Regions from separate parts of the Anaerocolumna chitinilytica genome, predicted to be linked through region 1. Evidence: a T-box and tRNA genes for the amino acid it is inferred to sense, from the RefSeq annotation. Region 1 holds a T-box; the other holds one or more tRNA genes.
What was found. A T-box is a leader RNA that pairs with one kind of tRNA and senses whether it is charged. The one in region 1 lies ahead of thrS (threonine--tRNA ligase), so its partner is inferred to be a tRNA-Thr.
Positions count from the first base shown of each region.

Region 2: it has a tRNA-Thr gene. The T-box ahead of thrS (threonine--tRNA ligase) is inferred to sense a tRNA for this amino acid. The anticodon was not compared.

Region 1 covers NZ_AP023368.1:4,848,416-4,873,122, reverse strand. Annotated here, with positions in the region: gene bsdcttw_RS21245 (DNA polymerase III subunit alpha) at 1-370, shown strand, start outside; gene pfkA (6-phosphofructokinase) at 407-1,381, shown strand; gene bsdcttw_RS21235 (ABC transporter ATP-binding protein) at 1,503-3,257, shown strand; gene bsdcttw_RS21230 (Cof-type HAD-IIB family hydrolase) at 3,300-4,085, shown strand; gene bsdcttw_RS21225 (sigma-70 family RNA polymerase sigma factor) at 4,198-4,713, shown strand; gene bsdcttw_RS21220 (hypothetical protein) at 4,716-5,591, shown strand; gene bsdcttw_RS21215 (hypothetical protein) at 5,689-5,955, opposite strand; gene sfsA (DNA/RNA nuclease SfsA) at 6,213-6,896, shown strand; gene bsdcttw_RS21205 (bacteriohemerythrin) at 6,964-7,356, shown strand; gene bsdcttw_RS21200 (bacteriohemerythrin) at 7,399-7,791, shown strand; gene bsdcttw_RS21195 (glycosyltransferase family 4 protein) at 7,848-9,062, shown strand; T-box leader at 9,147-9,348, shown strand; gene thrS (threonine--tRNA ligase) at 9,464-11,425, shown strand; gene bsdcttw_RS21185 (deoxyribonuclease IV) at 11,709-12,548, shown strand; gene bsdcttw_RS21180 (peptide chain release factor 3) at 12,686-14,275, shown strand; gene bsdcttw_RS21175 (hypothetical protein) at 14,491-15,129, opposite strand; gene bsdcttw_RS21170 (flavodoxin family protein) at 15,126-15,629, opposite strand; gene bsdcttw_RS21165 (TetR/AcrR family transcriptional regulator) at 15,645-16,211, opposite strand; gene infC (translation initiation factor IF-3) at 16,723-17,217, shown strand; gene rpmI (50S ribosomal protein L35) at 17,387-17,584, shown strand; gene rplT (50S ribosomal protein L20) at 17,613-17,969, shown strand; gene bsdcttw_RS21145 (Acg family FMN-binding oxidoreductase) at 18,123-19,310, opposite strand; gene bsdcttw_RS21140 (TetR/AcrR family transcriptional regulator) at 19,335-19,994, opposite strand; gene bsdcttw_RS21135 (response regulator transcription factor) at 20,160-21,656, shown strand; gene bsdcttw_RS21130 (sensor histidine kinase) at 21,634-23,364, shown strand; gene bsdcttw_RS21125 (ABC transporter permease) at 23,688-24,644, shown strand; gene bsdcttw_RS21120 (carbohydrate ABC transporter permease) at 24,658-24,707, shown strand, end outside.
Region 2 covers NZ_AP023368.1:4,499,450-4,506,561, forward strand. Annotated here, with positions in the region: gene bsdcttw_RS19620 (sigma-70 family RNA polymerase sigma factor) at 1-281, opposite strand, end outside; gene bsdcttw_RS19625 (helix-turn-helix domain-containing protein) at 658-972, shown strand; gene bsdcttw_RS19630 (ImmA/IrrE family metallo-endopeptidase) at 987-1,457, shown strand; tRNA gene bsdcttw_RS19635 (tRNA-Thr) at 1,530-1,602, opposite strand; gene sigH (RNA polymerase sporulation sigma factor SigH) at 1,613-2,245, opposite strand; gene bsdcttw_RS19645 (CD3324 family protein) at 2,573-2,842, opposite strand; gene bsdcttw_RS19650 (EcsC family protein) at 3,154-3,948, shown strand; gene rlmB (23S rRNA (guanosine(2251)-2'-O)-methyltransferase RlmB) at 4,009-4,749, opposite strand; partial or broken gene bsdcttw_RS19660 (Mini-ribonuclease 3) at 4,905-5,330, opposite strand; gene cysS (cysteine--tRNA ligase) at 5,315-6,784, opposite strand; gene cysE (serine O-acetyltransferase) at 6,857-7,112, opposite strand, start outside.

The DNA of each region.
Region 1 (24,707 bases):
AATGGATATATACGAGGATAATAAAATACTGGTTAAAGGAAAGATTGCTGTAGAAGAAGAAAAAGCAGCCAAACTTATCTGCCAGGAAATTGTACCTTTTGCGGACAACCCAAGGGAAGTATGGATTAAGTATAAAGATAAAGACAGTTTTGTACAAGATGAACAAAGACTTTATGGGATTTTAAGCCAATTTGATGGCAAGGATCAGGTGTGTATTTATCTGGAATGTGAAAAAGCCATAAAACAGCTTCCCAAATCGAAAAGTATTAAGGCAGAAGATGTATTACTTACGAAGCTATGCGAAACTTATGGACAGGATAATATTAAAGTAGTAGAAAAGAGTATTGAAAAAGCCAGAAAAAAGGGGTAAAATAAAAAAGATTGAAGTTTCTTGGAGGTGAACGATATGGCTAATGGAATAAAAACAATAGGAGTACTTACAAGCGGTGGAGATGCCCCTGGTATGAACGCAGCCATCAGAGCAGTTGTTAGAACGGCCCTGGCGAGCGGATTAAATGTAAAAGGTATACGCAGAGGCTTCAGCGGTTTATTAGAAGAAGATATCGTAGAAATGGATGCTAAGAGTGTATCCGATATTATACAGCGCGGTGGTACTGTACTCTATACTGCAAGAAGTAAGGAATTTATGACTTCAGAGGGTCAGGATAAAGGCGCAGCTATCTGCAGAAAGCATGGCATTGACGGAGTAGTAGTAATTGGTGGAGACGGTTCTTTTCAGGGAGCAGAAAAACTTGCTGCCAGAGGAATTAATACCATCGGACTTCCCGGAACCATTGACCTTGATATTGCCTGCACCGATTATACCATCGGTTTTGATACAGCGGTTAATACAGCTATGGAGGCAATCGATAAGGTCAGAGATACCTCAACTTCTCACGAAAGATGCAGTATCATAGAAGTTATGGGTAGAAATGCCGGTTACATTGCTTTATGGTGCGGTATTGCCAACGGAGCAGAGGATATTCTGATTCCTGAAAGATATGACCACAATGAACAGAGAATTATAGATAGTATCGTACAAAGAAAGAAGTTAGGAAAGAAACACCATATCATAGTAAATGCAGAAGGTATTGGTGATTCCTACGGAATGGCAAAGAGAATCGAAGCCGCTACCGGAATTGAAACAAGAGCAACGATTATCGGACATATTCAGCGTGGTGGAAGCCCTACCTGTATGGACAGAATGTATGCATCTGCTATGGGCTCTATAGCGGTTGACTTACTTTGCAAAGGTGCCAGCAACCGTGTAGTAGGTTACAGAGACGGCAAATTTGTAGATTACGATATTGAAGAAGCACTGGCAATGAAGAAAGATGTTGACCAGTATCTGTATGATATGGCTAAGAAATTATCTCAATAATACATTAAATAGCGGATGAAAGCCCGACCAATTAGCACTTTCTAAAATTAGGTGTTGCCAATGGGTCGGGCTTTTATTATGATTATAATAGTTTAATAAATGGAAAGGCAAAGGTAATAAAATGAGTTCCAGAGCAAAAAAATTTATATCCTACTATAAACCTTATAAATTACTGTTTTTTTCCGATATGTTTTTTGCACTTACGGCAGCGGCTTTATCTCTTATCTATCCTCTGATTGTAAGATACATAACCAATGACCTGCTGGGAAAATATGATATTTCACAGGTGTTTGCAACTGTTATAAAGCTTGCCTTTGTGATGATAGGATTAGCAATACTTGAATTTGTATCAAACTTCTATATTGCTTATCAGGGGCATGTGATGGGAGCCAAGATGGAGTATGATATGCGAAATGATATCTTTGAGCATTATCAGAAGCTCTCCTTTAATTTTTATGACAATCAGAAGACGGGACAGCTGATGTCCAGAATAACCAACGATTTATTTGATATAACAGAGCTGTGCCATCACGGTCCGGAGGATATCGTCATCTCCATCATCAAGTTTGTAGGTGCATTTGTTATTTTAATCCGAATTAATCTTCCGATTACATTAATCGTATTTGCTTTTATTCCGATAATGTTCACTTTTGCTTACCATATGCAGCATAAGATGAACAGGGCCTTCCGCCGTAATAGGGATAGAATTTCAGAAATAAATGCACAGATAGAAGATAACCTGTCGGGTATCCGTGTGGTAAAATCCTTTGCCAATGAAAAACGTGAAATTGACAAGTTCCACGACGGAAACAGGAGGTTTGTTGAAAGTAAAAGAGACAGTTATTGGCAGATGGCAACTTTTCATTCCGGTCTTGGAATGTGCACTACCTTTATCAATATCGCTGTAATTGTGGGAGGAGCGGTCTTCATTGCAAAAGATATTATTGCCCTATCCGACCTTCTGACTTTCCTGCTCTATATTAATAATATAATTGAACCGGTAAGAAAACTTATTAACTTTACTGAGCAGTTCCAGAACGGCATTACGGGTTTTGACAGGTTCATGGAGATTATGGATATACAGCCGGATATTGTGGATAAGAAAGATGCCATTGGCCTAAAGGATGTAAAAGGGGATATAGAATTTAAAAATGTATCCTTCCGTTATAATGAAACAAAATCAGAGGTATTTAAAAACATTGATTTAAAGGTGAATGCCGGTGAGTATGTAGCACTGGTTGGACCTTCCGGAGCAGGAAAGACCACCCTTTGCAGCCTTATTCCAAGGTTCTATGAGGTGGCGGAAGGAGAAATCCTGCTGGATGGAAAAGATATTAGAGATATCAAACTTCGGTCCCTGCGTAAAAATATTGGTATTGTACAGCAGGAGGTCTATCTGTTTGCCGGTAATGTAATGGATAATATTCGTTACGGTAACCTGGAAGCAACGGATGAAGAAATCATTGAAGCTGCGAAAAATGCCAATGCTCATGAGTTTATTATGGAACTGCCGGATGGTTACAATACTTATATTGGACAGAGAGGTGTTAAATTGTCCGGCGGTCAGAAACAGCGTATCAGCATTGCCAGAGTATTTCTTAAGAACCCTCCGGTGCTTATCTTTGATGAAGCAACTTCGGCTCTGGACAACGAAAGTGAGAAGATTGTACAGGAGTCCTTAGAAAAGCTTGCAAAGAACAGAACCACCTTTGTAATAGCTCACAGGCTTTCTACTATTCGAAATGCGGGTAATATTATAGTTCTTACAGAAGAAGGAATTGCAGAACGCGGCACTCATGCACAGTTGTTAGAACAAGACGGTGTATATGCCGGACTTTATCGATTAACGCAGAATGCGGCGCAGATATTAGGATAATGACAGCCAGGAGTTGAAGATAATGACAAGGAGAAAGACAAAATGAATCAGAAGATAATATTTTTTGATATAGACGGTACTCTCCATGATTCGGAATTAGGGGTTACAGAGCTTACGAAACAGGCAATAAAAGAACTGCTTAAGAACGGTCATATTCCCGTAATCTGTACAGGAAGAGCCAGAATCATGGTCCCTGATTATCTGATGGAGATGGGTTTCTCCGGAATCGTAGCTGGAGCCGGTACTTTTGTGGAGTATCAGGGAAATGTAATCCACAATAAAGTGATGGGGCCAAAAGAGGGAGATGAGATTATTGCAACCCTCAAAGAATGTGGTATACGATATATCCTTGAAGGACCGGAAAATATCTATATCGAAGCTGAGGATACCTCGGAAGAGTATCAGCATATTATTGAATTTTCGAAAAGATATACCAAGGGTGGTTTGAAAGCCATAAGTAACGGCAATTATATCATAAATAAACTTACTTGCTTTCCAAACGCTGACAGTCGCTTAGATTTAGTTGCAGGCAGACTGGGCGATAAATTTCATATGATCCACCATATAGACGGTAATTTTGAAATGACACCAAAAGGTTATGACAAATCAACGGGAATACAGATACTCCTAGAGAATTTAAAGCTTAAGAAAGAAGATACCTATGCTTTTGGAGACAGCACCAACGATATGGAGATGCTATCCTATGTCCAATACGGGATTGCTATGGGAAATAGTTATCCCCAAGTACTAGAGGCTGCTAAATACAAGACATTATCCATCAGAGAAGATGGGATTTACCACGGACTAAAAAGTTTTGGATTAATATAAATAAATCGGGGAACTATAATACGATTTATTTCGTCTAATCTGTGATAGTATACGAAGACTGTCTGGATTGGGCAGAGAAATTCTATCATCGTATATTAGGGGGATACTTAAAATGTACCAGGAAAACCAAGAGGTTTACGATATCGAAGCCTTGATGAGAAAATATGGTAACGATGTTTTGCGGACCGCATACATGTATGTAAAGGATGATCATCTGGCAGAAGATATTTTTCAGGAGGTATTCATAAAAGTAAACCAAAAGCTTCACACCTTCCAGGGGGAAAGCAGTATAAAGACCTGGATTATACGCATAACCATCAATGCCTGCAAAGACTATCTAAAAAGTGCCTGGAATCAGAAAGTAACAGGATTCACGGAGGTACATGAAAATACCCTGGCAGGAAAAGATGAGTATACTGCCGTAGAGCAGGAAGATGAAAATCGAATGGTTAGAGAGGCAGTGACAAAGCTGCCGCAGAAATATAAGGATGTACTATTGTGTGTGTATTTTCAGGACATGACGGTTACGGAAACAGCCAGGCTTTTAGGAATTGCGGAAGGGACGGCAAAAAGCCGGCTCTCCAGAGCAAAAGAGAAGTTAAAGCTTAGCCTTGAAGGGAGGATATGACAATGGAAAAAAATATAACTGGCACAAATCCTTCACCTGACAGGGATGATATGGAATTAAAGAGACGTTTGGATGCAGCTTTTGAACTGGATACTCTTACGGTATCAGAAGATTTGATCCAAAGAACACTTCTAAAGATAAAAGAAATGGATAATACGGTAACAGAACTACAAGAAGCTACACAAAAGCACAGAAGAAGATATCCTGCAAGACGATTTGTAGGTGCTGCAGCAGCAGTACTTTTACTGGTAACGGCAGTATGGGCATATCAGAATAATCTGAACTTAGATAAGCGGGATACCGGAACTGCTCTCAATGAAAAGATGAATTTAAATATGCAGGAAGTCCCGAATCCAGAGTCTTCTCTTGCCAGTGATTCCGCTGCACAGGATAAAAAAGAAGCGAAGGTTGCAGCAGCTGATGAAAGCAGCAATGCAGGGGGTAGTGATACCGCCAATGACACCAGCAAAAGCATAACCTTTAGCGCCGCCGCGGCAGATACCGAACAGAGCCTGCTTGGGACGAAAGCATTAACTCTTACACAAAGCTATGCTATTAATGCAGAAGACATTAAGTCCTTTACCGCAGAAAACTCTGACAACGGAAAAGTAATAGAAAAGAGCACAGACAGTGTTTCAAAGCTCTACGCATTAATCGATAATTATACTTCAACCATTTCTGATACCCAAGCTACCGGCAATGTCGATTACCGTTTTGTGATAACTGATAAGGCTGGAAAGACCATTACCTTTGAATTTTATGAAGATAACTTTATAAGTGTAACCGATAAGCGGTCACAGGAGGGTATACTTACTACGTATACCATTGATAACGGGGATGGGCTGCTGAAGGATATTGGAAACTTCCTGAAGGAATAAGATAAAACGTAAAGATAAGAAGTTATAAAAGTAAATTATGTAAGTGAAATAAAAAAGAAAAGGAATTAACCTAAGTTTAAATTCCTTTTCTTTTTTTTTATTTTTCTGTTGCAGTTTCTTCTTTTTCTGGTTCGGTGCTTTCGGATTCCCCGGAAGTAATATTGATTGAGACATATTCTCTGGTCTCTTTTTTATCAGCGGCAGGTTCATCATCCTGGAGTTCGAAGTCCTCGAAATCATCTTCAAAATCATCGAAGTCATCTGCGGAATCCTTATTTAGAACATTTTTGTAAAGATAATAAGCACCACAGGCCAATGTAGCGATGGAGACAGTACCGAATAAAAATTTACCGAATTTCTTCATATTGACATACTTCCTTTCATTTAACAGTATATGCATAATCTTATAAAATTTATACACATAGTGAGAGAAATCTGACATTTTCAATCACCATTATAAGCCATGTTCGTATAAAAGAAAAGTAAAATTTGCTAATTAAAATAGATATTGCCGAGAAATTACAGAAATGCTATAATAAAGAACGCAAAGTGTGAATTATTGGAATACCGTATTTCATTAGTATTATGGTAATTTGAGATATATGGGAAATTGAGGTGGCAATGAAATATAGAAATATCAAAGAAGGAATTTTTGTTTCACGTCCCAATCGTTTTATTGCGTTTGTGATTGTCGATGGTATTACACAAAAGTGCCATGTTAAAAATACAGGGCGATGTAAAGAACTTTTGGTTCCGGGCGTTACAGTTTATCTGGAGGAAGCTCTTAATCAGAACCGTAGCACCAGATACTCTCTGATAGCTGTACAAAAAGGAGCACATCTCATAAATATGGATTCCCAGGCACCCAATAAAGTAGTTCACGAGTGGCTGTTAGAAGGAAATCTGTCTGAAGAGTATGCAAGAATAAAGCCAGAGCAGGTATATGGGAATTCCAGATTTGATTTTTATATGGAATCACATGAAAGAAAAGCATATATGGAAGTAAAAGGAGTAACGTTGGAAGAAGAAGGAAGTGTTTTTTTTCCTGATGCTCCAACGGAAAGAGGCGTTAAACATATTCATGAACTATGTAAATGTTTAAAGGATGGGTATGATGCTTACATAATGTTTGTTATACAGATGGAGAATGTAAAGTGCTTTAAGCCAAATGACAGAACTCACAAAGAATTCGGAGATGCATTAAGAGAAGCTGAAAAGCAAGGCGTTAAGATAATGGCTATGAATTGTATGGTCACAGCTGACAGTTTGAAATTAAAAGAATCCGTTCCGGTAATCCTTAATTGATTTGAAAATGACATCGAAGGGAAAGCCCTAGTAAAGCAGAATACTAAAGAGAAAAGGAGAGCATGATATGTATGAGATGAAACCGGAGTATTACATTGGCATTGAAGCAATCGATAATCAGCATACAGAATTGTTCCGTATAGCTGATGAGGCTTATGAATTGTTAAGACAGGAATTCGTAGCAGATAAGTTTGATAACATTGTTGCAATCATTGTACAGTTAAAAGAATATGCCATACAGCATTTCTCTGACGAAGAAGCTTATATGGTAAGCATCGGACATAAAAAATTCTTGTCCCATAAGATGGAACATGAAGATTTTCTGGAAAAAGTAAATAATATAGATTTTGACAGTATGGATCATAATCAGACAGAAACATTAGTAGATATTATGGCATTTCTAAGTGACTGGCTGGTGCATCATATACTTGAAAAAGATAAATTGATTGGAACACTGTAGATTTTGTCACTGTATGTATGGTTTATTTAGGGAGGTACGGATATGTATGAGATGAAGCCTGAATATTATATTGGAGTAGATACAATAGATAATGAACATGCAGAGTTATTCCGCATTGCAAATGATGCTTACGAACTAGTAAAAAATGATTTTGTACCGGATAAATTTGATGATATTGTAGCGATTATTCTTAAGCTAAAAGAATATACCAAGCAGCATTTTGCAGACGAAGAAGCTTACATGTTAAGCATCGGTTATAAAAGATATCTTTCTCAAAAAGCTGCTCATGACGAATTTATTGAAAAAATCAACGGTATTGACTTTGAAAGCATAGATCATAATCAAACAAAAGTACTGTTAGACATTCTGGATTTCCTGAATGACTGGCTGGTTCATCACATAGTGGAGAAAGATAAATTGATCGGAACCTTGTAAGGGTTCAAGTAGTTCACCCCTTTAGAGGGAACTTAGTAAAAAGGAGAGTGGCACGTGTGAACATTGGATTATTTACAGAAACTTATTACCCTGAAATCAATGGGGTTGCCAACTCAGTATATATATTAAAAAAAGAACTGGAAGCGTTAGGACACACGGTCTATGTATTTACAACTACGACGCCCGGAGCTCCGGAATATGAGTACAATGTTTTTCGTGTACCAAGCCTTCCTTTTATTCTGATAACTGAAAGGCGTATCGGAATGTTCTATCAGCCGAAATTGGCCGGAACGATTAAGAAACTGAATCTGGATATCATTCATACCCATACAGAGTTTTCGTTAGGGATATTCGGGCGTATTATGGCAAAGGAACTTAGAATTCCGATGATCCACACATATCATACGATATATGAAGATTATACCCATTATCTGACTCATATAAAGCCTCTTGATGGCAGAGCGAAAGCATTTGTAAGAATCTTTACAAAAGTATGCTGCAATACAGTGGCACATGTTATTGTACCAACGGAAAAGGTGAAGGAACTGCTTCAGAAGTACTCCGTACACCGGGACATTACGGTTATACCCACCGGCGTGGATTTGAAGAAATTTGATCCTGCCCTTTACAGCAAAGAGGATATTAACCGCATTAAAGAAGAGTATGGTATTAAGAAAGACGAAAAAGTTATTCTTTATTTAGGCAGGGTTTCCAGAGAGAAGAACATTGTAGAAATCATGAATGCCATGAGCACATACATGAAAGAAAGAAAAAATGTAAAGTTTTTGATAGTAGGAAGCGGTCCGGAGATGGAAGAACTAAGGAACAGATCGAAAGTACTGAAATTAGAGGATAAGATAATTTTTGCAGGCTCGAAACCTTGGGATCAGATAGGGCTTTATTATCAATTAGGAGATGTGTTTGTAAGTGCTTCTAATAGTGAAACACAGGGGTTGACATATATTGAAGCTATGGCAGCAGGGCTTCCTGTGGTAGCAAAAGAAGATGATTGTTTAAATGACATCTTAATAACCGGTGTGAATGGTTATAAGTTCAACAGGGAAGAAGAAGTCATAAGCGGACTGGATAAAGTGCTCTTTACTGACACGGATACACCTTATGGGGAGAATGCCAGAAAGCTTATGCAAAAATTCTCTACGGAAGCCTTCGGAAAGAGTGTGGAAGCCGTGTATATGGAAGTATTGGATTGCAAGATTCATTCCGAGCAGACGGATTCGCCAGAGAACAAAAAAATCAATTATCTGTTTTAATTTTAACCTCTGAGCGCCTAAAAATTCCACTTGACAAAATAGTCTGGAATGCTATAATGAGGTTTATCAAAAAGAAATTATTTAGAAAAAACAGTGAAGAGACGAGTAAAATGTGAAATGATACAGAGAAGGATATGATATGCTGAGAATATCCTACCAGGAAACATTTGAAGACTACCTCGGAGTGGCTCCAATCCAGCCCGGCCGATACCGTTATCAATCAAATGAAGTGGGAATTTTTTAATCCAATGAGGGTGGAACCGCGAGATATATGCTCGTCCCTTTCGTACTGTATAAAGCAGTCGAAAGTGATGAGCTTTTTTGATGCTTTTATACACAACATTCCGTTGTTCACTTTTTCAAATAAGTATGCGCTAAAGCGCATCACAGGGAGGGTTAATATGAAGATTACATTAAAAGATGGTTCAGTAAAAGATTACGAAGGCCAGATGGCAATCATAGACATTGCAAAGGATATTAGCGAAGGTCTGGCAAGAGTAGCCTGTGCCGCAGAGCTTGACGGCAAGGTAGTAGACCTTAGAACAGTAGTAGACAAAGACAGCCACTTAAGTATCCTGACCTTTGAGGATGAAGGCGGCAAGGCAGCCTACAGACATACTACTTCCCATGTACTGGCAGAAGCAGTAAAGCGTCTTTATCCCAATGCGAAACTTGCAATTGGACCGTCCATTGATACCGGATTTTATTATGACTTTGATGTAGAGCCTTTTGACAGAGCAGCACTTGATGCACTGGAGAAGGAAATGAAGAAAATAATCAAGGAAGGTGCAGAGATTAAACGCTTTACACTTCCAAGAGAAGAAGCAATACGTTTCATGGAAGAAAAGGGAGAGCCCTATAAGGTTGAATTAATAAACGATTTGCCGGAAGGTGAAGAACTTTCCTTTTATAGCCAGGGAGAATTTACGGACCTTTGTGCCGGACCTCATTTAATGAGCACCAAGGGGATTAAAGCAATTAAGTTGATTTCTTCCTCAGGAGCTTATTGGAGAGGTTCAGAGAAAAACAAGATGTTAACCCGTGTATACGGAACTGCTTATTCTAAGAATGCTGATTTAGATGCGTATCTGGAGCATCTGGAAGATGTTAAGAGACGTGATCATAATAAGCTTGGCCGTGAGATGGAACTTTTCACCACAGTTGACGTAATCGGACAGGGACTTCCTCTTATCATGCCAAATGGTGTAAAGATAATGCAGACACTGCAAAGATGGATTGAGGACGAAGAAGAGAAGAGGGGTTATGTAAGAACAAAGACTCCTTTTATGGCAAAGAGTGATTTATACAAGATATCCGGACACTGGGATCACTATAAAGAAGGCATGTTTGTATTAGGCGATGAAGAAAAAGATAAAGAAGTATATGCGCTTCGTCCTATGACCTGCCCTTTCCAATACTATGTATATAAATCTGCACAGAGATCTTATCGTGACCTTCCTCTGCGTTATGGTGAAACTTCTACGTTATTCCGTAATGAGGATTCCGGTGAAATGCACGGACTTACTCGTGTCCGCCAGTTTACTATTTCCGAAGGGCATTTAATAGTAAGACCGGACCAGATGGATGAAGAATTCAAAGGCTGTCTTGATCTTGCCAGATATTGCTTAAAGACGCTTGGTTTAGAGGAAGATGTAACTTACCGTCTCTCCAAATGGGATCCCAATAATAAAGAGAAATATATTGGAACGGAAGCAATATGGGAAGAGACTCAGGGCAGAATCCGCAAGGTATTAACGGAGTTAGAGATTCCTTTTACCGAAGCAGAAGGTGAAGCTGCCTTCTATGGCCCTAAGGTTGATATTCAGGCAAAGAATGTATATGGTAAAGAAGATACCATGATCACCATACAATGGGATGCCATCATCGCAGAGCAGTTTGATATGTACTATATTGATCAGAACGGTGAGAAGAAACGCCCGTATATTATTCACAGAACCAGCTTGGGATGCTATGAGAGAACCCTTGCCTGGCTGATTGAAAAGTATGCAGGACAATTCCCTACCTGGTTGTGCTCCGAACAGGTAAGAGTGCTTCCGATCTCTGAGAAATATCATGACTATGCTAAAAAAGTAGAAGCAGAGTTAAAAGAGAACGGAGTACGCAGCAGTGTGGATGAACGTGCAGAAAAAATCGGTTATAAGATTCGTGAGGCCAGACTTGACCGCGTTCCTTATCTGTTAGTTGTCGGTCAGAAGGAAGAAGAAGAAGGTCTTGTATCCGTAAGAAGCCGTTACCTTGGAGATGAAGGACAGAAGAAACTGGATACTTTTGTAAATGATATCTGCAAAGAAATCAGAACCAAAGAAATCAGAAAGATTGAAGTAGCAGAGCAGCAGGCGTAAAGGTAAAACTATCATTGCCTGATATGCTTCCAATATAGCAGAAAAGGAAGCTTCATATTCCACTTTAACAACAGGTAAAGATTGTTTCTAATCTTTACTGGTTGTAAAAAGAGGGGATGTGAAGCTTCTTCTGATATAATTGGTGAAAATCGTATTGTGCCGGTTATAAATCAAAATGTCTAGAGCTTAATAAAAATGCAGATACTTTAGTGGATGAGACAAATTAAACCAATAAAAAGCTCAGAAAACAGGAATAAAAATTTAATAGAAGGCAGATAAGAGAATGTTAAAAATAGGAGCACATTTATCAGTAGCAAAAGGTTATGAAAGAATGGGAAAAGATGCCCTTTACATAGGAGCAAATACCCTGCAGTTTTTCGCACGTAATCCAAGAGGTTCTAAAGCAAAGGCAGCAGACTACAATGATATGTCTAAATTCAAGGAGCTGATGAGAGAAAATCATTTTGCGGAAATTATGGCACATGCACCCTATACCTTAAATGCCTGCTCTCCGGACAGTAATCTTAGAGCGTTAGCAGCTAGAATGTTTGCAGAAGACCTTTTAAGAATGGAGTATTTCCCTGGCAGTTTCTACAATTTCCACCCCGGAAGCCGTTCAAACCAGGAAGAAGGGGTAGCGGTTGACCAGATTGCAGAGATGTTAAATCAAGTGTTATTTGAGGAGATGCATACCACGGTACTGCTTGAAACCATGGCCGGAAAAGGGACTGAGATGGGGCGGCGTTTTGAAGAGATACAGGCGGTAATTAAGAAAGTACGCTTAAAAGATAAACTTGGAGTCTGTATGGATGCCTGTCATTTATGGAATGCCGGTTATGATGTGGTTGGAAAACTTGATAAAACCCTGGAGGAATTTGATAAGGTAATAGGTCTGCAGAGATTAAAAGCCTTCCATCTTAATGACAGTCTGGATGGACTGGGACTTCATAAAGACAGACATGCGGGCATTGGTATGGGAAATATGGGAGCTGAGGCAACAAAAGGAATTATAAACCACCCTGCGTTAAAGGAGCTGGTATTTATATTAGAAACCCCTAAGGACCTAGACGGACATCGGGAAGAAATTGATTTCCTGAAAAGAGCTTATAAGTGGCAGGAATAGCCTTTATCATGTTTCATCTGAATAATCACCTTGACAAGGAATCGAAATGTATTATATGATTAAATAGTTTTGAGATAGTATAAAAATTGGAAATCAATTTTCGCATAGATATGTGCTGGAATGCTGGAGGAAATATTTTGGAAGACTACACCAAGGAAATAAATAAAAGACGAACCTTTGCTATAATATCCCACCCCGATGCGGGTAAAACCACTCTGACAGAAAAACTTCTGTTATACGGAGGAGCTATTAATCTTGCCGGGTCTGTGAAGGGAAAGAAAACAGACCGACATGCAGTATCCGATTGGATGGAAATAGAGAAGCAGCGTGGTATCTCTGTAACCTCATCGGTTATGCAGTTTAACTATGGAGATTATTGTATTAATATATTGGATACTCCGGGACATCAGGACTTCTCGGAGGATACTTATCGTACCCTGATGGCAGCAGATTCCGCGGTCATGGTAATTGATGCTTCAAAGGGTGTTGAGAATCAGACAAAGAAGCTATTTAAAGTATGTGTTATGAGAGGAATTCCTATCTTTACTTTCATTAATAAGATGGACCGTGAAGCCAAGGATACCTTTGAGTTGCTGGATGATATCGAAACCGTGCTTGGAATTAAGACTTGTCCCGTTAACTGGCCTATCGGTTCCGGTAAGAACTTTAAAGGTGTTTATGACAGAGAGACCAAGCATATCCTGCGTTTTTTTGCTGCAAACAGCGGACAAAAGGAAGTAGATACCATAGAAGTGAATTTAGGAGATGAAAGTCTCGATTCCCTTATCGGAAAAGAAAACCACAATATTTTAAATGATGAAATTGAACTTTTAGAAGGTGCCGGAAGCGAATTTAATATAGAGGAAGTAAGGCAGGGAAGATTAACACCTGTTTTCTTTGGTTCAGCCTTGACGAACTTTGGTGTGCAGACATTTTTGGAACATTTCTTGAATATGACCACTACCCCTCTTTCCAGAAAATCAACGGAAGGAAATATTGACCCTGTAGAAAATGATTTTTCAGCTTTTGTATTTAAGATTCAGGCTAATATGAATAAAGCCCATAGAGACAGAATTGCCTTTATGAGAATCTGCTCCGGCAAGTTTGAAGCCGGTATGGAAGTAAATCATGTACAGGGTGGCAAGAAGATTAGATTATCCCAGCCTCAGCAGTTAATGGCCCAGGAGAGAAAGATAATTGAAGAAGCCTATGCAGGGGATATTATCGGTGTATTCGACCCGGGTATCTTCTCTATTGGTGACACCCTTTGCCTATCAGATAAGAAGTTCCAATATGAAGGAATTCCTACCTTCTCCCCGGAGCATTTTGCAAAGGTTAGACAGGTGGATACCATGAAGAGAAAGCAGTTCCTAAAAGGTGTTACCCAGATCGCTCAGGAAGGAGCTATTCAGATCTTCCAGGAGTATAATACCGGAATGGAAGAAATCATTGTGGGAGTTGTTGGTGTACTTCAGTTTGATGTATTAAAATTCCGCTTGGAATCCGAGTATGGAGTTGAGATTCGTCTGGAACCCCTGGCTTACGAGTATATCCGCTGGATTGAGAACAAGGGATTGGATGCCAGTAAATTAAATGTAACCTCCGATACCAAGAAGGTTAAGGATTTAAAAGGAAATCCGCTGCTTCTTTTTGTACACAACTGGAGTATTCAGACTGTGCTTGACCGTAACAAAGAGCTGAGGCTCTCTGAATTCGGCAGAGAATAAGAATAGCAGGAAGAACAATCATGAAGGACAAATAACATCTATCTCAATATATTAGAATTATTTGCAGGATTAGAATAGATAACTATAAGAATACCCTGTATCAGACAGCAGATTCAGCCGACTGATACAGGGTTTCTTATTTTCTGGGCTCTTTGTCAAAAGTTGGGATAAAATGATTTTCTCATCCATTAGCTGGTATCTTAATTCATTCATTTCTATAATTGCTTTAAGATATCCTTTTTCTTTAAGCCGTTTTTTCTGGCGTTTGCATTCCAAACGAAGTTGATTGCACTGAACCTCCATGCAAACCTTGGGAAGTTGGGACTTAAATAGACTGGTTTACCGGAAGTGAGTGTCTTCATAGAATCTGTAAGTCCTTGAAATGCTGTGCCAAGGTTCTTTAGAGGACCATGACCCAGGGGAATATTACTGATAAAATCCAGCATTTCACCGGCACCTGTTCCGATTCCCTGACCGAAGGTAATTCCGCATTTTAAGCACCAATTTTCAAGAATCCGAATAGCAATATGGTTTTGTTTTCCTTCATAAAAGCCGTTGTTAACAATTGCATAAACAGTAACCGGTTTCTGACGGTTAGTTTTCATAAAGTCCTCTAGCTTTAAGAGCATACGTAAAAGGTGTGAGGGAATACTGTCTACGTACAAAGGGAAAGAAAAAACAAGGACATCCATTCCGCAAAGTTCCAGATACTGCTCCTCTGTAAAGGGCTTAGTGGCAAGGTGATAATGCACTATTTCATTATTATCGCGAATCATCGGTTCCAGTTTTCCAAGAAGCCTTGAGGAATTACTTATAGTATATTTGGGACTTCCATCAATCATTGCAATCTTCATTGTAAGCCCTCCTTTAGTGAAAGCGTATTATCGTAGAATGAAACATTATATTTAATGCGGCTATAATTTGTACTGTTAGCTGCTACTAAATCTTTTGCAGTTTCTTTCTCGGCCTCGGTTACATCATTTCCATAAAAAAGTACGGATAGGGAAAATCGGTTATCATACCTTTTCTTATGATGGGTTTCACCATCTATATTATTAAAATACGGAAGAAAATAGGATATGCTACGGTCAAATATATTCTTTACAAAGGGACTGTAGCTGCCATAGCAGCATTTACTGATAATAATATATTCACTACACTTTGAGAGTAATTGTCCCATGTTCTGATATTTATCATTTAGTACACATACCCCGGGAGTTTTAACCCAACAGCCGAAGCAGCCGATGCAAGGCTTAATGGTACCGTCATCAGAAATGACGGTTGTTTCCGGACTTAGCTCCAGCCCGAGAGCTTCAAATTCCTGCGGTGTTAAATCATGAACCAGCAATCTCATAAAAATTCTCCTTTTCTATTTGATAATATTTTGGAAGACCTTCTGCCAGTCTCCGGAATACTTGATATTAGGATTGGTCAGTAAAGCAACGATGCCGTGTACAACTGACCAGAGGGAAGCCAGTCTTTCAGGAAAGGACTCCCTTTTATAACCCTTTTTTTCAAACATATCAAAAGCAGTCTTTTGGAATATAGCAAAGGGCGGATAGTCTTGCGAATCCTCCTTATCCAGATTAATATTGATTCCTGAATGGTAGAAGAGAAATTGAAAATACGGGGGATGCTCTTTAAAGAAATTGATATATGCCTTGCCTATGATGAGAACGGCATCCTCCTCGTTCGCTTTTCCGGTTTCAAAAAGGCTTAGAGACTCTACAAACTGATTGGTTACATGCTCACTCATAGCCATTATAAGAGCATCGATATCTCTAAAATGGCTGTAAGGTGCGGTATGACTGACACCGCACTTAGCTGCTACCTTGCGCAGAGAAAATCCTTTTAGTCCCTCTGTATTTAAAATATCAATACCGGCTTCAATCAGTTCCGTACGTAGATTTCCATGATGATAGGGTTTATCGGTCAATTCTTTTAGCTCCTTTCATTGAACTTGACACTGTAAAGATTCTATCAGATAATCTTTACAGTGTCAAGTTTGAAATTTAAATAATATAAAATGTATCGGAAGATAGGAATTTACATTTCTGTTTGATTATGATACTATGACATAGGAAAGTGTTTAGAAGAACGTTCAATTTATGAAATTGCAAATAAATAATTGACAAAGTGTAGAAACTATGTTAATATAATAAAGCTTGTGAATTATCTTTACGGTAATTCGACGATAACAACAAAGCAGAGTATCCACTCTCACCTTAGCACCGGTTCGTGACTTGGGTTTATACTTCGTAAATGCAATGAGTTGCAGAAAGTGACAGCCTACAAAGACTCGCTGAGTCCCGGCTTCATATGACGAATAGTTTGGTGGATAGTCTTTGCTATCCACTTTTTATATGCCCGTGTGTCCGGCGAAACTGACCACACGCAAACCTAAAAAATCAACTAACCTATGGAGGTGCAGTACTATTAGTGAATTAATGATTAACGAGCAGATTAGAGACAAAGAAATCCGTTTAATCGGAGAAGAAGGCGAGCAGTTAGGAATTATGTCTTCCAAAGATGCCATGAAGTTAGCCAAGGATGCCAATCTGGATTTAGTAAAGATCGCTCCCACCGCAAAGCCGCCTGTATGTAAGATTATCGACTACGGTAAATATAAGTATGAGCTGGCAAGAAAAGAAAAAGAAGCGAAGAAAAAGCAGAAAGTTACCGAAGTTAAGGAAATCCGTTTATCACCCAACATTGATGACAACGACTTAAATACCAAAGCGGGTCAAGCAAGAAAGTTCCTGACAAAAGGGGATAAAGTAAAGGTTGCTCTTCGTTTCCGCGGCAGAGAGATGGCACATATGACTTCCAGCAAACAGATTTTAGATAGTTTCTTCTCGAAGCTTGAAGATATTGCAGTCGTTGAAAAGCCGGCAAAGTTAGAAGGCAGGAATATGATTATGTTCCTTACTGAAAAACGTTAATTACACTTGGGAAATTGCAGTGATTGAAGAAGACAGGGTAACTAAAGTTACCCGACTTCTTTACTCTTAAATAAGAGCATGATGGATTTTGCAGGTGTCATAAAATAAAATAAAACAATAGGACAACCATTTGGTGACCTTATTGAACCATAATGAAGGAGGAAATATCATGCCTAAGATTAAAACCAACAGATCCGCAGCAAAGCGCTTTAAAAAGACAGGTACAGGAAAGTTAAAGAGAATGAAGGCATACAAGAGCCACATCTTAACAAAAAAGAGCACTAAGAGAAAGAGAAATCTTAGAAAAGCAACTTTGACAGATGCAACGAAAGTTAAAAATATGAAGAAGATTATGCCTTATCTTTAAGATTAGGTGCGAAGGAGGGAAATAGAACATGGCTAGAATTAAAGGCGGCTTAAATGCTAAAAAGAAACATAAGAGAGTATTAAAACTGGCAAAAGGTTACAGAGGAGCCAGATCAAAACAGTATAGAGTAGCAAAGCAATCCGTAATGAGAGCATTAACATCATCTTTTGCCGGAAGAAAGCAAAAGAAGAGACAGTTCAGACAGTTATGGATCGCAAGAATTAACGCAGCTGCAAGAATGAATGGACTTTCTTACAGTAAATTAATGCATGGCTTAAAGGTTGCCGGTGTAGAGATTAACAGAAAGATGTTATCTGACATGGCTATTAACGATCCTACCGGCTTCACAGCTTTAACAGAGCTTGCAAAGTCTAAGATCGCTTAAGATAAACATATAGAAAATATTATTTTCAATAGTTTATGCATTTGATGCAAAACAAAATAATAGCATAAGAAATAATGCAAAAGCAGCAGTAGTATTTAAGAATACGATTGCTGCTTTTTTAATTGCATTTTCTGGGTTTTCTCATTGCTTCATTTATTTCATCAAAAGACTGGTGACATCCTCCCGCATACTTTTAGGGGCTGACTTTTCAGGGAATCCTAATCTCATAAGCATCTGGAGGGTACCTCCATTACCATACTGGGCGTTTATGTCGTTGTATACCGTAGCCATTTCATCATATTCCTCTAACGCCTGGCTTAAAGGCTGCATTACCATTCCCATATTATGAGCTTTCAGAATACAGTAACTATAGGCCATACCACTTTGTACCTGGCTGGTGCGGCTATTGTCTTTCGAAACAAGCAGCAGGTAGGAAGAGGTATGTTCAATGGATTTTTGGGTTGATGTTATAAAATTATCCCGCCCGGCTTTTCCGCTGTTCATGGAAGGAAATAAAGTTACAATACCCTGCAGAATATGTACCATAAGTCCTGAGGTTCCCTGACCTTCTACAGAAAATCCATAGCGGTATTTATTTTTCTGGTACTCATTGGGGCGAAAGATTACTTCGGTTTCTTTCATCACCCGACTGGTGTCAGCCTCTATTTTGGCAGCATGGAGTGCCATATCACCAATAGCTTTCTTATCGGAATCTGAATAAAGTATAGATGCAGTTAATCCATCAAACTCTTCCAGATAGGATAAAGACCTTCTTTCTTCTGTAGAGGGAATGCGCTCTTTATATTCCCCTCTATTGGTATCAGGAAGAAAAATCATATTGTATAACTTCGTATCTACAGGTGTTCCTTGTTCTAATGTAATCTTAGCTACCGGATAGATATCCATACTTTCGTATAAATTGTCTTCCTTATAAGTGCCCATGGGAAATAAATCAATCGTTACGGGAGTACCTAGTTCATCTCCGGCAACCTTCACATATTCAAGAAAGGTTCCCTGGCTTATCATCATTTGTCTTGCAAAAGGGTCCACCTCTTTCGTGACACGGGAGCTGTCTGCATATAGGTAGAACACGGAAGAATTCTTATCATCCAGCTTGATTTTCCAGGGCTGCATATTATGACCGTTGGCCGCTAAGAGACCGCAGGCTGCCAGTTTTAACCTTGGATCTTCAAAGCGGTCTTGATAAGTCTTGCTCCAGGGAGCTAGATAATCGGAGGGCAGGAAGACACCGCTGATTGCAAACAGAGCAATTAAGATAGCGGTAAACAATATGAATGGAGACAGTATTAATATTAATAATTTCTTTTTTCCTTTTTTCATAGACGCCTCTTTTCTGTTATCGAATTATGAATGCTTCGGATCTAAGATGGAATGTAACAAAATCGTGTAAGATTCCTGAAGCAGTTCATCGCCTGTCAGATGATAATAATTCTTTAGATAGTATTCTTTTTTGTCAGCTGTATTAAATAATCCAAGGGTGCAGGACCAGAGTATCAATGCAGTTCTTTCAGCGTTCAGTCCAGGAAGGAAGGTGCCATCGGATATACCGGCTTTAATGATCTTTATTAGGTATTGAAGTACCTCCTCTCCCAATCGGTAACATTCTTCAATCGAACTTGAAGTAAGGGATGCCGTAAAATCAATTTCCCTGTTCTGATACTCCATGATAGCCTGAAAATGATGCGGATACTGTTTGCGAAAGGTCGAAAATTTATAGAATAATTCTTTTAAGCTTTTTGCCGGGTCTTTTAAATCAATACCGTTATCGTCCTGCTCCAGCAGCCGAAGAAAGAGACGGTAGCCTCTTGCCATGATCTCAAAGTATATCTGTTCCTTGCTGCTAAAGTATATATAGAGCGTTCTTTTGCTGAATTGCGCTTCCTTTGCCACATCGTCCATAGTAGAAGATTGATAACCTTTTGTAAAGAAGACTCTTTCTGCGGAGGATATAATGTCTTCTTTACGAATTTCTTTTTCTCTTGCCTTTCTCTCGGCATTTCCCATTGGGCTTTTACTCCTTTGCACATAGATGAATTTAAGTAAACTGACAGTTTACTTTATGGTAAATCGAAAAGTTATTCTTGTCAAGTTAATTTATCAACCACTGTTCTTTTAAAAATTACTTTGTTATAATAGAGCCATATGGTATTTTCCAGAGGAGGTAATGCTATGTATAGTGTATTGTTGGTGGAGGATGAGAAAATAGAGCTGGATACCCTAAGGGATTATATCAATTGGGACAGGGTATTGGTAGATAAGGTCTATACGGCACGCAATGGCCGCAGTGCTCTTGAATATATTGTTCAGAACGAACCGGATATTATGATAACCGATATTCAGATGCCCATAATGACCGGAATTGAACTGGCGAAAAGAGTACGCGAGGAAGGGTATAAAACAAAAATCATATTTCTTACGGGTTATGATGACTTTGAATATATAAAAGAAGCATTTCGGGTACAGGCAACAGATTATATCTTAAAGCCGTTTATGACGGAGGAAGTGGAAAAACTGCTGCTAAAGATAGAAAAACAGATAGACAGTGAGCAGACAGCAGAGGTATCCGTAGGTGTGGCAGCAAAGCAATTTTTAGAGCAGCTGTGCAGAGGTGATATTAAGGAAGAAGAGGCGCAGAGAAGCTCCAGACATTATTTTGAGCATTCCTTAAATGAAGTGACTTATGGAATACTGGCAGTATATGGCGTATTAGAAGAAGAGCTGATTCAAAAGACTGGTGAGAATCTGAAGGAAATCTATCATTCCTTTTTGATAGGAGATGTTCTGGTGGTGATTTTACAAAATCATCTATATTTTTGGGATGGAGCTAAGAGAATACGGTCGTTATTGCAAGGAAACTACAGCATAGCTTGTTTTAAGGAGAAGATATCTTTAAACCAACTTAGGGAGTGCACAGAGCAGCTGATAGAGTTAAAGGAAAAAATATTCTTTAAAGCAAAGGGAGAAATCCTGGATGCCAATATAAATGTAGGTAACAGCCCTTATTCCCAGGTATTTGATACTGCAAAAAGTCAACTAAATAAGGGAGAAGTTTACCGGGCACTAAAGAGCGGTGAGAAAAGTTTTGCGGAAGGTAAGCTGCAGGAGTTACTTCAAGATTTTACAAAACAGAAAATAGAAGGATGTATCAGAGAAGCCTATGGTTTCTATTATGAACTTAAAAGCAATTTAGTAGCAGGAGATCCGGCTTTAAGTGCCTGGATGGCAGAAAGGGAAGAAGACTGGGAGCAGGGAATCCTAAAGGGCAGGTATTGGGAGGATATTTTAAAGGCACTGTTATCTTATTGCGGTTATATCATTGCATTCTATGCAAGGCAGCAAGAGGACCCCAATTATCATATAATAGCTCGTATTAAGGATTATCTGGAGCAGCATTATTTTGGAGTATGCAGTGTAGAGGAAATGGCAGAAGCAGTTCATCTTTCACCGAATTATCTTCGAAGCCTATTTAAGGAAAGTATGGGGCAGACAATACTGGAATATGTAACAGATTACAGACTAATAAAAGCCTGTGAACTTCTAAAGGACAAAACATTACGGGTAAAAGAAGTCGGCCGAATGGTAGGATATGAAAATGAATCTTATTTTGGCACTGTCTTTTCCAAGAAATATGGAGTAACACCAAATGAATATCGGAAGATGGTTTAAAAATATAAAATTCATATATAAACTAATAATTGGGTATGTTATCTTCGCTATTTTACCTATGATAATTGTAACGGGATATAACAGTCAGAAAACAAAAGGCATTCTCTTGGAAGAGAGCTACCGCAATATGCGTCAGTCCTTGGTGCAGATTGGTCAGAATCTGGATTCTTCCCTGGAGGCCTATGGAACAGTAATGGATATACTCTATACAAACCAGATGTTTAATGGTTATCTGGTAAAGGATTATACCGAATCGGATTATTGGGAGATGTTCAGTTATATTGATAATCTGTTGAGCAGCATTATGCTGGTCGAATCTAATATAGCAGGTATCTGTATTTATAGTAATAATGATACATTGCCTAGTGATAACTATTACTTTTACCGAGAAGAGGCTCTTGATCAAGATTGGCTTAAAAGAGCCATATCTTCCAATGAAAATCCTCAGGTAGCCGGTGTTATCTCCAAAGGGAAGAAAAAATATATAGGGCTGGAACGGCTTTTAAATTACTACCATTACAGTGAAGTAAGAAATACGCTTCTTTTAAAGGTGGACGTAAATTTTTTTAATGAACAGATGAAAATAACGAATAACAATCAAGAAGTTTACTGGGTCAATAGTCAGGGACAGGTGATGGCCTCTTCTGACAAGGAGTCTATTGGAAACGGGATGGAGACAATAACGGCGGACTGGAAAGATATACCTGTAAACGGAGATGGCAGTTCTATAAACGTTAATGGGGTTACCAAGGTATGTACTGCCCATGACAGTCTCTACGGAACCAAAATATTGATGATGGTTAATCAGGAATCCTTAGTGGAAGCTACAAGGAAAGTTGCACAGGATATTATCTTTATTTTCTTTCTTAGCTCTCTTGTGATGTTTTTGGCAATTTATCTTTATAGTAAATGGATATCCGGCAGGGTAAATAAAGTAGTTTATGCAGCCAAGAAACTGGGAGATGGTGAATTTGACTATCTTTTAAACGACATGGGCAAGGATGAAATGGGGATTATAGCCTCGGCTATTAATACTTTGAATAGTGAGATACAATTACTCATTGCTGAAAACTACGAAAAGAAATTAAAAATCAAGTCCAGTGAGATGAATCTCTTACAGGAACAGATCAATCCTCATTTTCTTTATAATGCTTTGTCTGTTATTTCTTCTGTGGCAATGCAGGAGGGAGGAAAGAAGACGGTTATAAGTGTCAGGTACCTGGCGAATTTTTACCGGATTTCTTTGAATAAGGGCAAACAGGTAGTTTCGGTTCAGGAGGAAGTAGAGCTGCTGCAAAATTATATGAAAATCCAAATGCTCCGATTTGAGGATACCGTTGAAATCAATTACGAGGTTGACAGAAGGGCACTGGCCTTTCGAACCATTAAGCTTCTATTGCAGCCTTTAGTGGAAAATGCCATTCATCATGGCAGAAAGGATGAAGAACAAGTGCTTCATATATGGGTAACGGTTTCTGTGAGTCAGGACCGGGTTGTATATGAAGTAAAGGATGACGGGCTTGGAATTGGAGCAGATAAATTAGAACGGTTGCGCAAGGAACTAAAGAATTCAGAAGAAGGCTATGGACTTAAAAATGTGGACATCCGTGTAAAGCTGAATTATGGAGAGCAGTATGGGGTCAGTATAAGCAGTAACCATGGGGAGGGAACTTGTGTCAGAGTAGAAATACCTCAGGTATTTTCTTAAGGAGCGGTACTAACAGGGATATATGTCAGAGGATCAAAGGAAGCAGTTAAACAGACTGCTTCTTTTGATCTTTTCTTTTGAAAGTGTGTTTATATGTAATATATGTTGTTGCACATTAGAGATAGAGGGTATCAATCGTTAAATAATGATATGAATTGTTAAATATTGAAGTTCTATCAACTTATTACTGAAAAGAACTTTAAAAATCAACAGGATTCATAAAATCCTTCGATTGTTCCGAGGTATAAAATCAGTTAGAATACATTCAGAAAGAAGAAACACACTTTTAGAGGTGTTAACGAACACACGGATGGGAGCCAATTATGAAAAAAACAGTTACAGTTACTGTAAAGCCTGTAAAAAGTGTAAGAAAAAGAATGTGGGAACAAAGATATCTGTTTTTATTGCTTCTGCCGGCATTGGTTTGGGTTATACTGATATGTTATGCTCCCATGAGCGGACTTTACATGGCATTTGTGAATTATACACCAAAGGGGAAAGGGTATTTTGCCGACCTTGCACAATCCAAGTTCGTCGGGATGAACTGGTTTAAGTTTTTCTTTCAGACAGATTTTCTTACCATCATGAGAAATACACTGGCGACCAGCTTTTTAACTCTTCTATTTTCCTTCCCTTTTCCAATCTTTTTAGCAGTTTGCCTAAATGAGATAAAGAGTGCCAGAGTTAAGAAATTTATACAGACCTCTTCCTATCTTCCCTATTTTATATCCTGGGTAATTGCAGCAAATATTTTTATAACCTTTCTTTCTTCTGATGGTGTTATCAATAAGATATTGCTGGGACTTGGTCTAACAAACAAGGAAATTCTTTTCTTCCAGCATGGCCCCTATTTCTGGTGGATTATCGCGGTAGCGAATGGCTGGAAAGTACTTGGTTATAATGCCATTATATATCTGGCAGCTATATCGGGAATCGGTCAGGATATGTATGAAGCAGCGGATGTGGACGGAGCTACAAGGGTGCAGAAGATATTTAATATTACCCTGCCTTCCCTAAAACCAACTATTATTATTATGCTGATTCTGGCAATTGGAGGAATCTTAAATACAGGCTTTGAACAACAGCTCTTAATGGGAAATGATTCTATTTTGAATTATTCCGATGTTCTGGATACTTATGCATACCGTTACGGGTTGAAAAATGGCATGTATTCCTATGGTACGGCAGTTGGTCTGTTTAAATCAGTAGTATCCTTTATATTGGTAATGGGCGCTAATAGGATATCAAAGCGCTTTAATGATAACAACGCATTATTCTAAGGAGGGATTAGACGTGAGAGATATTAAAATTAAAAAGCAATATGCACCTTCCGACAGAATATT
Region 2 (7,112 bases), 360 kb from region 1:
CCGTCAAAGAAATACATTCTAAATATTACCCGCGTCAAACTATCCGGTATCTTATTGATGTAATCTTCCATTTCTCTTTGCATTTCAACTAGTTCGTCCTTTTGTGTTTCACGTTGCCGTAACAGGTCTAACACCTTCTCCTGTCTCTGTGCTGCCTCTGCAGGATCTGTGCCTGCAATCTGAAAAGTCTTATCTAACCTCTTTGTTTCCTCAATACGGCGCTTTAAGTCTGCAATCTCACTCCTAATAGCCTTATACTGGCCTAATTCCCTCTCTGTCAAATAATCACCTCCTTATAATTTCTTTAACTTTTTATAAAATTCATTATCCTGCCAAGGTCTATCTACTTCATTTTATAGTTCTGGCAATCTTTTCGTAGTTTCTTCTCTGCTGCCTCTAAAAAGCTATCACAAAGCTTACTTCTATTCGTTTTTGGTATTAAACAAAACTCACTCTAGCTTGTTAAATTCAAATCTTTTTAAACAGTTGCCAGAGTTTATGAGCTTTGAAATATAATATACAGATATTCTGTACTCTTTGAATATATCACAGTTAATCTGTACTGTCAATGTTTAAGTTCATTATTTCTGTACTTTTATCTTTACAAAAGCACAGAATAGCTGTACAATTATGGTATAATGAATTTGGAGGGTACTTATGAATACAATTGGAGAAAATATTAAAAGGTTTCGAATCCAAGCTAAGTTTACACAAGAAGAACTTGCGACCCGTTTAGGTAAATCCAAGAATGTGATTTCCAACTGGGAACGTGGAGATAATAAACCGGACGCGGATACGATTGAAGAGATTTGCCTCATTTTTAATATATCTCCTAATCAAATTTATAGTTGGGAAGATGCGGCTGAAAAACCGCTTACAATTGCAGCTCACTTTGAGGGAGATAAATTCACAGAGGATGAACTGGAAGAGATTAAGCAATTCGCTGAATTCGTTAAAAACAGACGTAAATAAGGGGAATGAGAATTTTGACATACGATGAGGAATTAGAACAAGAGGTATATGATTGCGGCGTTGAAATTATTGAAAGATACTATTTTAAAAGCCCTCGTATTAAAGGTTTATATAGTGATAACGTTATTGCTTTAAGTAAATCAATCTTGTCATTGAAAGAGAAATCCTGTATACTGGCGGAGGAGCTGGGACATTATCACCTAACCTATGGTGATATAACAAATCAAGCAGATATCATGAACCGTAAACAGGAATATAAGGCCCGCTTACTGGCTTATAATAAAAGAATTGGGTTAATCGGTATAGTGAAAGCTTATGAAAATGGTTGTACAAGCTTATACGAAATGGCGGAATATCTGAATGTAACAGAAGACTTCCTATGTGAAGCTTTAATATGTTATAAGCATAAATATGGGGAGTATATAGAGATCGATCATTATGTAATTTTCTTTGAGCCATTTCTGACTTTGTTTAAAATGATATGACTTCTGTACTCCAAATAAATGGTATATTAATACATAAAAAAGTTCCAACCATTTGGTTGGAACTTTTTTCTAAGCTCCCGACGAGACTTGAACTCGAGACCTTTACCTTACCAAGGTAACGCTCTACCGACTGAGCTACGGGGGCATTTACTTTTTTAATATAATTCCTTTAAAACTGTATTCAATTTCAAACGAATTCGTTGCAATGCATTATCGATTGACTTTGGTTCTTTCTTTAATTTGTCTGCTATTTGAAGATAAGAATAATCATGCAGATATAAATCCAAAACTGTTTTTTCAAACTGACTTAAATGCCTTACGAGTTCATATTCTAACATACTTGTACTCTCTTTGTCAATAACTAATTCTTCAGGATTTGAAATTTTATTCTGAATTACGACATCAGCTAAAGTCTCTTTTTCCTCAAAATCAGCATTTTCACTGTATGCCGGTGTATAGAGAGACACATATGTATTTAATGGAATATTCTTCTTTCGATTGGATGCTTTTATGGCTGAGTACATCTGTCTGGAGATGCAAAGGTCAGCAAAGCTGTAAAAACTACTGTCCTTTTCTGTACCGTAGTCCCTTATTGCTTTGTATAAGCCAATCATGCCTTCCTGGATTAAATCTTCCTTATCCCCTCCAATTAAAAATAGAGCCTTGGCTTTATTTTTAACAAGGTTTTTATATTTGGTAAGCATATAATCCATTGCATAGGAATCCCCTCCGCGGATCAAAGCTATGATTTCATCATCACTCTTTCGATCCAATTTTATATCAGGCATTTATTTTTAACCCCCTGGTTTTTAAAATGTCTAAATTCGTTTATGAAGCAACTTTACACCAGTGTAGCACAGGATTCAGGAATTAGCAACCTGCCGGAATAGCTAACCGAAGGAAATAGAGGTCTGCTCTTATTGCCGGATACAAAACTTCTAAAATCAACCTCCGTGAAAAAGGCACTGCCTGATTACTCAAGCAATGCCTTCTTACTCCTTAGAGTTTAAACACCTCTAATTTTTGATACAATACAACCATCCCCTTTCCTCTTGGAATCGACCGGTCAACTGTATTATCTCATAGCCTCCATCTCAATACCAGGGTAAGAATGATTATATCTGATTTTTCTTATATATAATTTTTCTAATGGTATCCTCACTTAAATGATATTCCTCCGATAAATTCTTAACCGGTTCTCCCTGCATAAATAAGCAGGCAATCTCTTCATTTCTTCTGTCAATCCAATCCCGGGAACCACTTATGTGTCCCCATCCTACCTTGTCACCCTTTTTCGGAATGTATACAAGGCATCCTTCAGCATATTGCTGAACTTCCTTTAATAGTTGGTCCGGCAATACATCTGCTCCTTTTTTGTACGTCAAACAGCATTCCCTCCATTACATTAACACTATTAACATTACGATTTACAAAGCTTCTCATGTATAGCCACCTCCTTATGAATATTAATAAAATAAATTTTTACCATGACCAGTATAACACAGTTAAAAACAGATTTCCAGTTTTTTGTGTTTTTCATTGAAGCTTTTACTCAAATATTATATAATTCATAATAACTATCAGAAAACATATCCTAACACATCAATATTTCTGTCAGTACAAATGATTTATCATCATATATTTACAATAGATAAGCAAAAGCTCCTTCAACTCTAATAATAGAAAGGATTTCAATATGAAAAAAATCTTGGAAGAACAACTAAAGGAAATAGAAACGAAAGAAAGTAATCTCCTTCTGGCAAAAGATAATTCTTATTTTAATACAACTATCAATCCTTTGCTGGATAAAGTAAGAGATAAAATTCCCACAACTTTAAAAGGTACTCTGGATAAAGCTTTTTTTAAAGCATTTGAGTTGATCTATGACAAAGGCATCGATGTCATTGAGAAGACCTACAACAAAGACAGGATTTTAGTAGACTACGATATCAATAACTTGGCTGTAAAAAGAAAAACTACTAAAAAGCATTTAAAAGATCTGGATAAACCTGCTGCCCTGTCCAGCCGGTTCAATTCAACTTTTTCAGCAGTTGAGGGCAGTGTATTAGGTGTTCTTGGTATCGGTCTTCCGGATATTCCTCTCTTTCTGGCTTTAATTATAAAGTCTATGAATGAAGTTGCTTTAAGTTACGGCTTCTCTTATGAGAAGGAGGAAGAGAAAGCGTTTATCTGTATACTGCTGCAGGCTGCCCTTACATCAGGCGCAAAGAAAGTAGAGCTTAATAGTAAATTAGATGAAATAGCAGCTCAGATTGATTCTGGTATTCATCCTTCTCTGGATGTGAAGGAAGAAATGAAAAACGCCTCCTCCTGCTTTTCTGAGGCTCTTCTTACCGCCAAATTCATTCAAGGCATGCCGCTTATCGGTGTTGTCGGAGGGCTTGTAAATCACAGTTATATTCGGAAAATTACAGCCTATGCAAGAGTGAAATATAAAAAGCGCTATTTACTAAAGAAAATAAATGAATAACAATAAAAGAGGGCATATGGTATCGGTAACCATATGCCCTCTTTTTATCACTTTATGTCCTTATCCTAATCTTTGTCTTACAATCTCGTAGGAAAGTATTCCCATAGCAACGGATGCATTCAGGGAATCGATATTTCCAAACATCGGTATCTTAGCCATATAATCACATTTTTCCTTAATCAGCCTTCCGACGCCTTCTCCCTCACTGCCAATTACCAGTCCGATCGGACCTTTCAAGTTTTGTTTGTACATGATTTCACCTTCCATATCAGCACACACAAACCAAAGTCCCTTTTCTTTTAATTCCTCAATGGTAGCCACCAGATTAGTAACCTTTGCCACCGGGGTATAATTAATGGCACCGGCAGAGGTTTTAGCCACGGTAGCCGTCAGACCTACTGCTCTTCGCTTAGGAATGATGATTCCATGAGCACCGGCCTGATTGGCAGTACGAAGAATTGCTCCCAGATTATGGGGGTCTTCAATCCCATCCAGCAGAATAATAAAAGGAGGTTCTCCTTTTTCTTCTGCCGCTTTTAAGATATCTTCTACCTCTGCATATTCATAAGCAGCCGCATATGCCATGACTCCCTGGTGTTTTCCGGTTTCTGAAAGCTGGTCAAGTCTTTCTTTCTTTACAAAGTTGATGATAGTATCACCCTTCTTTGCTTCTCTTAAGATTGATTTTATAGGTCCATCCTGACAACCGTCCAGAACAAAAAGCCTGTCTATCGTCTTTCCTGAACGGAATGCTTCCAATACCGCATTACGGCCCTCTATAGTAAGTTCTTCGTATCTCATTCTAACTCCTTTTCCGATTCTATTAATATTTCAGTATCATCCTCTTCTTGAAGTGTCTCAGATAAATCGCACTTCTTTTCTTCTTGCTCTTTTTTCATTTCATTTGACTTTGTAGCATTTTCCTTTGGAGTAACACTTGCTGCCGCACTTCTTCTTTCAAGGCCGGCTTTCATAAGTTCAAGGACTCTATCCAGCCGATTATCCAGATACAGATATCCCATTAAGGCTTCTAAGCCCGTTGCAGAACGGTATTCCGTAATAGTTGCATTCTTAGCTGTGGTAAAAGACTTCGCATTACGTCCTCTTTTATAGATAGAAAGCTCCTCCTCTGTAAGCATGTCCTCAATGCCATGATAAAGCTCCATCTGGGCAGATGCCTTTACCATACTGCTTACCCTTTTATGAAGCTTGTTAACCGGTGCATTTCCCTGCTCTACCACCAGTGTACGGATAATCAAATCGTACACTACATCTCCTATATATGCAAGCGTCAAGGGAGAATACGTCTTTAAATCCGTATCCGGCAGAGCAAATGCATCTTTTATTAAGCGGATTAACCCCTCTTCTAAGCCCTTTTCCATCGAACACCTTCTCTTGTATCCTCTAATACAATGCCCTTCTCAAGTAATAAATCTCTGATTTCATCAGATTTCTTAAAGTCTTTTTGCTTTCTCGCTTCCTGACGCTCTTTGATAAGCCCTTCAATCTCTTCGTCTAACAGTTCATCTTTCTTAATTGCTTTAATGCCGAGAACCTCACAAAGGGATGTCATAAGTTTTAATAATTCCTGTAATAAAGCAGGAGAAGATTCGGCTGTTCCATTTGTATTTGAGAGCTTTACTAATTCAAAAATTGCAGAAATAGCATCCGCCGTATTAAAATCATCATCCATGGCAGCTTCAAATTTCTCCTGGAACTTAGCTGCCTCTTTTAATATTTCTTCTTCGTCCTTGGAGATAGAATGCTTCTTATCCACCTCAAGACCGCTTACCATCTCACATTCAGCTTCAGCAGACAGGATTGCCTGACCGCTAGCCTGGCTTTTCGCTTCTAGAAGACTGGTCAGGTGTCCGGCTGCCGTCTGAATTCTATCCAAGGCATTCTTAGAGGCTTCCATCAAATCTCTGCTGAAATTAATAGGGCTTCTGTAATGGGCGCTCAGCATGAAGAAGCGCAATACGGAAAGGTCATAGCTCTCACTGATTTCTCTTACGGTAAAGAAATTCCCGGTGGATTTAGACATCTTCTTATTATCAATGTTTAAGAAGCCGTTATGCATCCAATATTTTGCGAATTCTTTTCCGTTGCAGGCTTCGCTCTGTGCGATTTCATTCTCATGGTGAGGGAAGATCAGGTCTTCTCCGCCGGCATGTATATCAATTGCTTCGCCTAAGTATTTCTTGCTCATGACAGAGCATTCAATATGCCAGCCGGGTCTTCCTTCACTCCAGGGTGATTCCCAGAAAGGCTCGCCGTCTTTCTTAGGTTTCCATAATACGAAATCCATGGGGTCTTCTTTTTCTTCACTCACGGCAATACGGATTCCTGCCTCCAGATCATCAATGTTTTTCTTGGAGAGCTTTCCGTACTCAGTAAAACTTCTGGTACGGAAATAAACCGTACCATTCTTCTCATAGGCATGGCCTTTCTGAATCAGAGTGGAAATCATCTCAATCATTCCCTCTATTTCTTCCGTAGCCTTCGGATTAAAAGTAGCGGGTTCTACATTTAACCCTTCCACGTCTTTTTTATACTCACCTATATAGCGCTCAGATATATCTGATGCGCTTACTCCTTCTTCAATAGCTTTCTTGATAATCTTATCATCTACGTCCGTAAAGTTGGAAACAAAATTTACGTCATAACCCTTATATTCCAAATAACGCCTTACCGTATCAAACACAATGATTGGCCTTGCATTACCAATATGAATGTAATTATATACTGTAGGTCCGCAGACATACATCTTTACCTTGCCCTCTTCCAAAGGAATAAATTCTTCTTTTTTCTTTGTAAGGGTATTATAAATCTTCATTGTAACCTCTTTCCTGAATACCTGTCTAAGGGTATTCCTTACTGTATAGTTATTATTTATCTTATTTTACTATTAAAGCATGCTGTTGTCGAAAGAAATTTCTTCAGACGGCCTGTTACTTAATGCTTCTTTCAGCTTAAACTCGTATTGAAGCTTTTTAATTTCCTCTGTCAAACGGTTATTTTCAGCTCTCAGGCTTAAAAGTTCTGTAAATACAGGATCAGGAAAATGTACCTGGTCCATGTCCTCTCTGGGTATTTTCATATTATCCCGCTTTACCACATGGCCTGGAACTCCAACCACTGTAGAATTAGGCGGAACCTCCGAT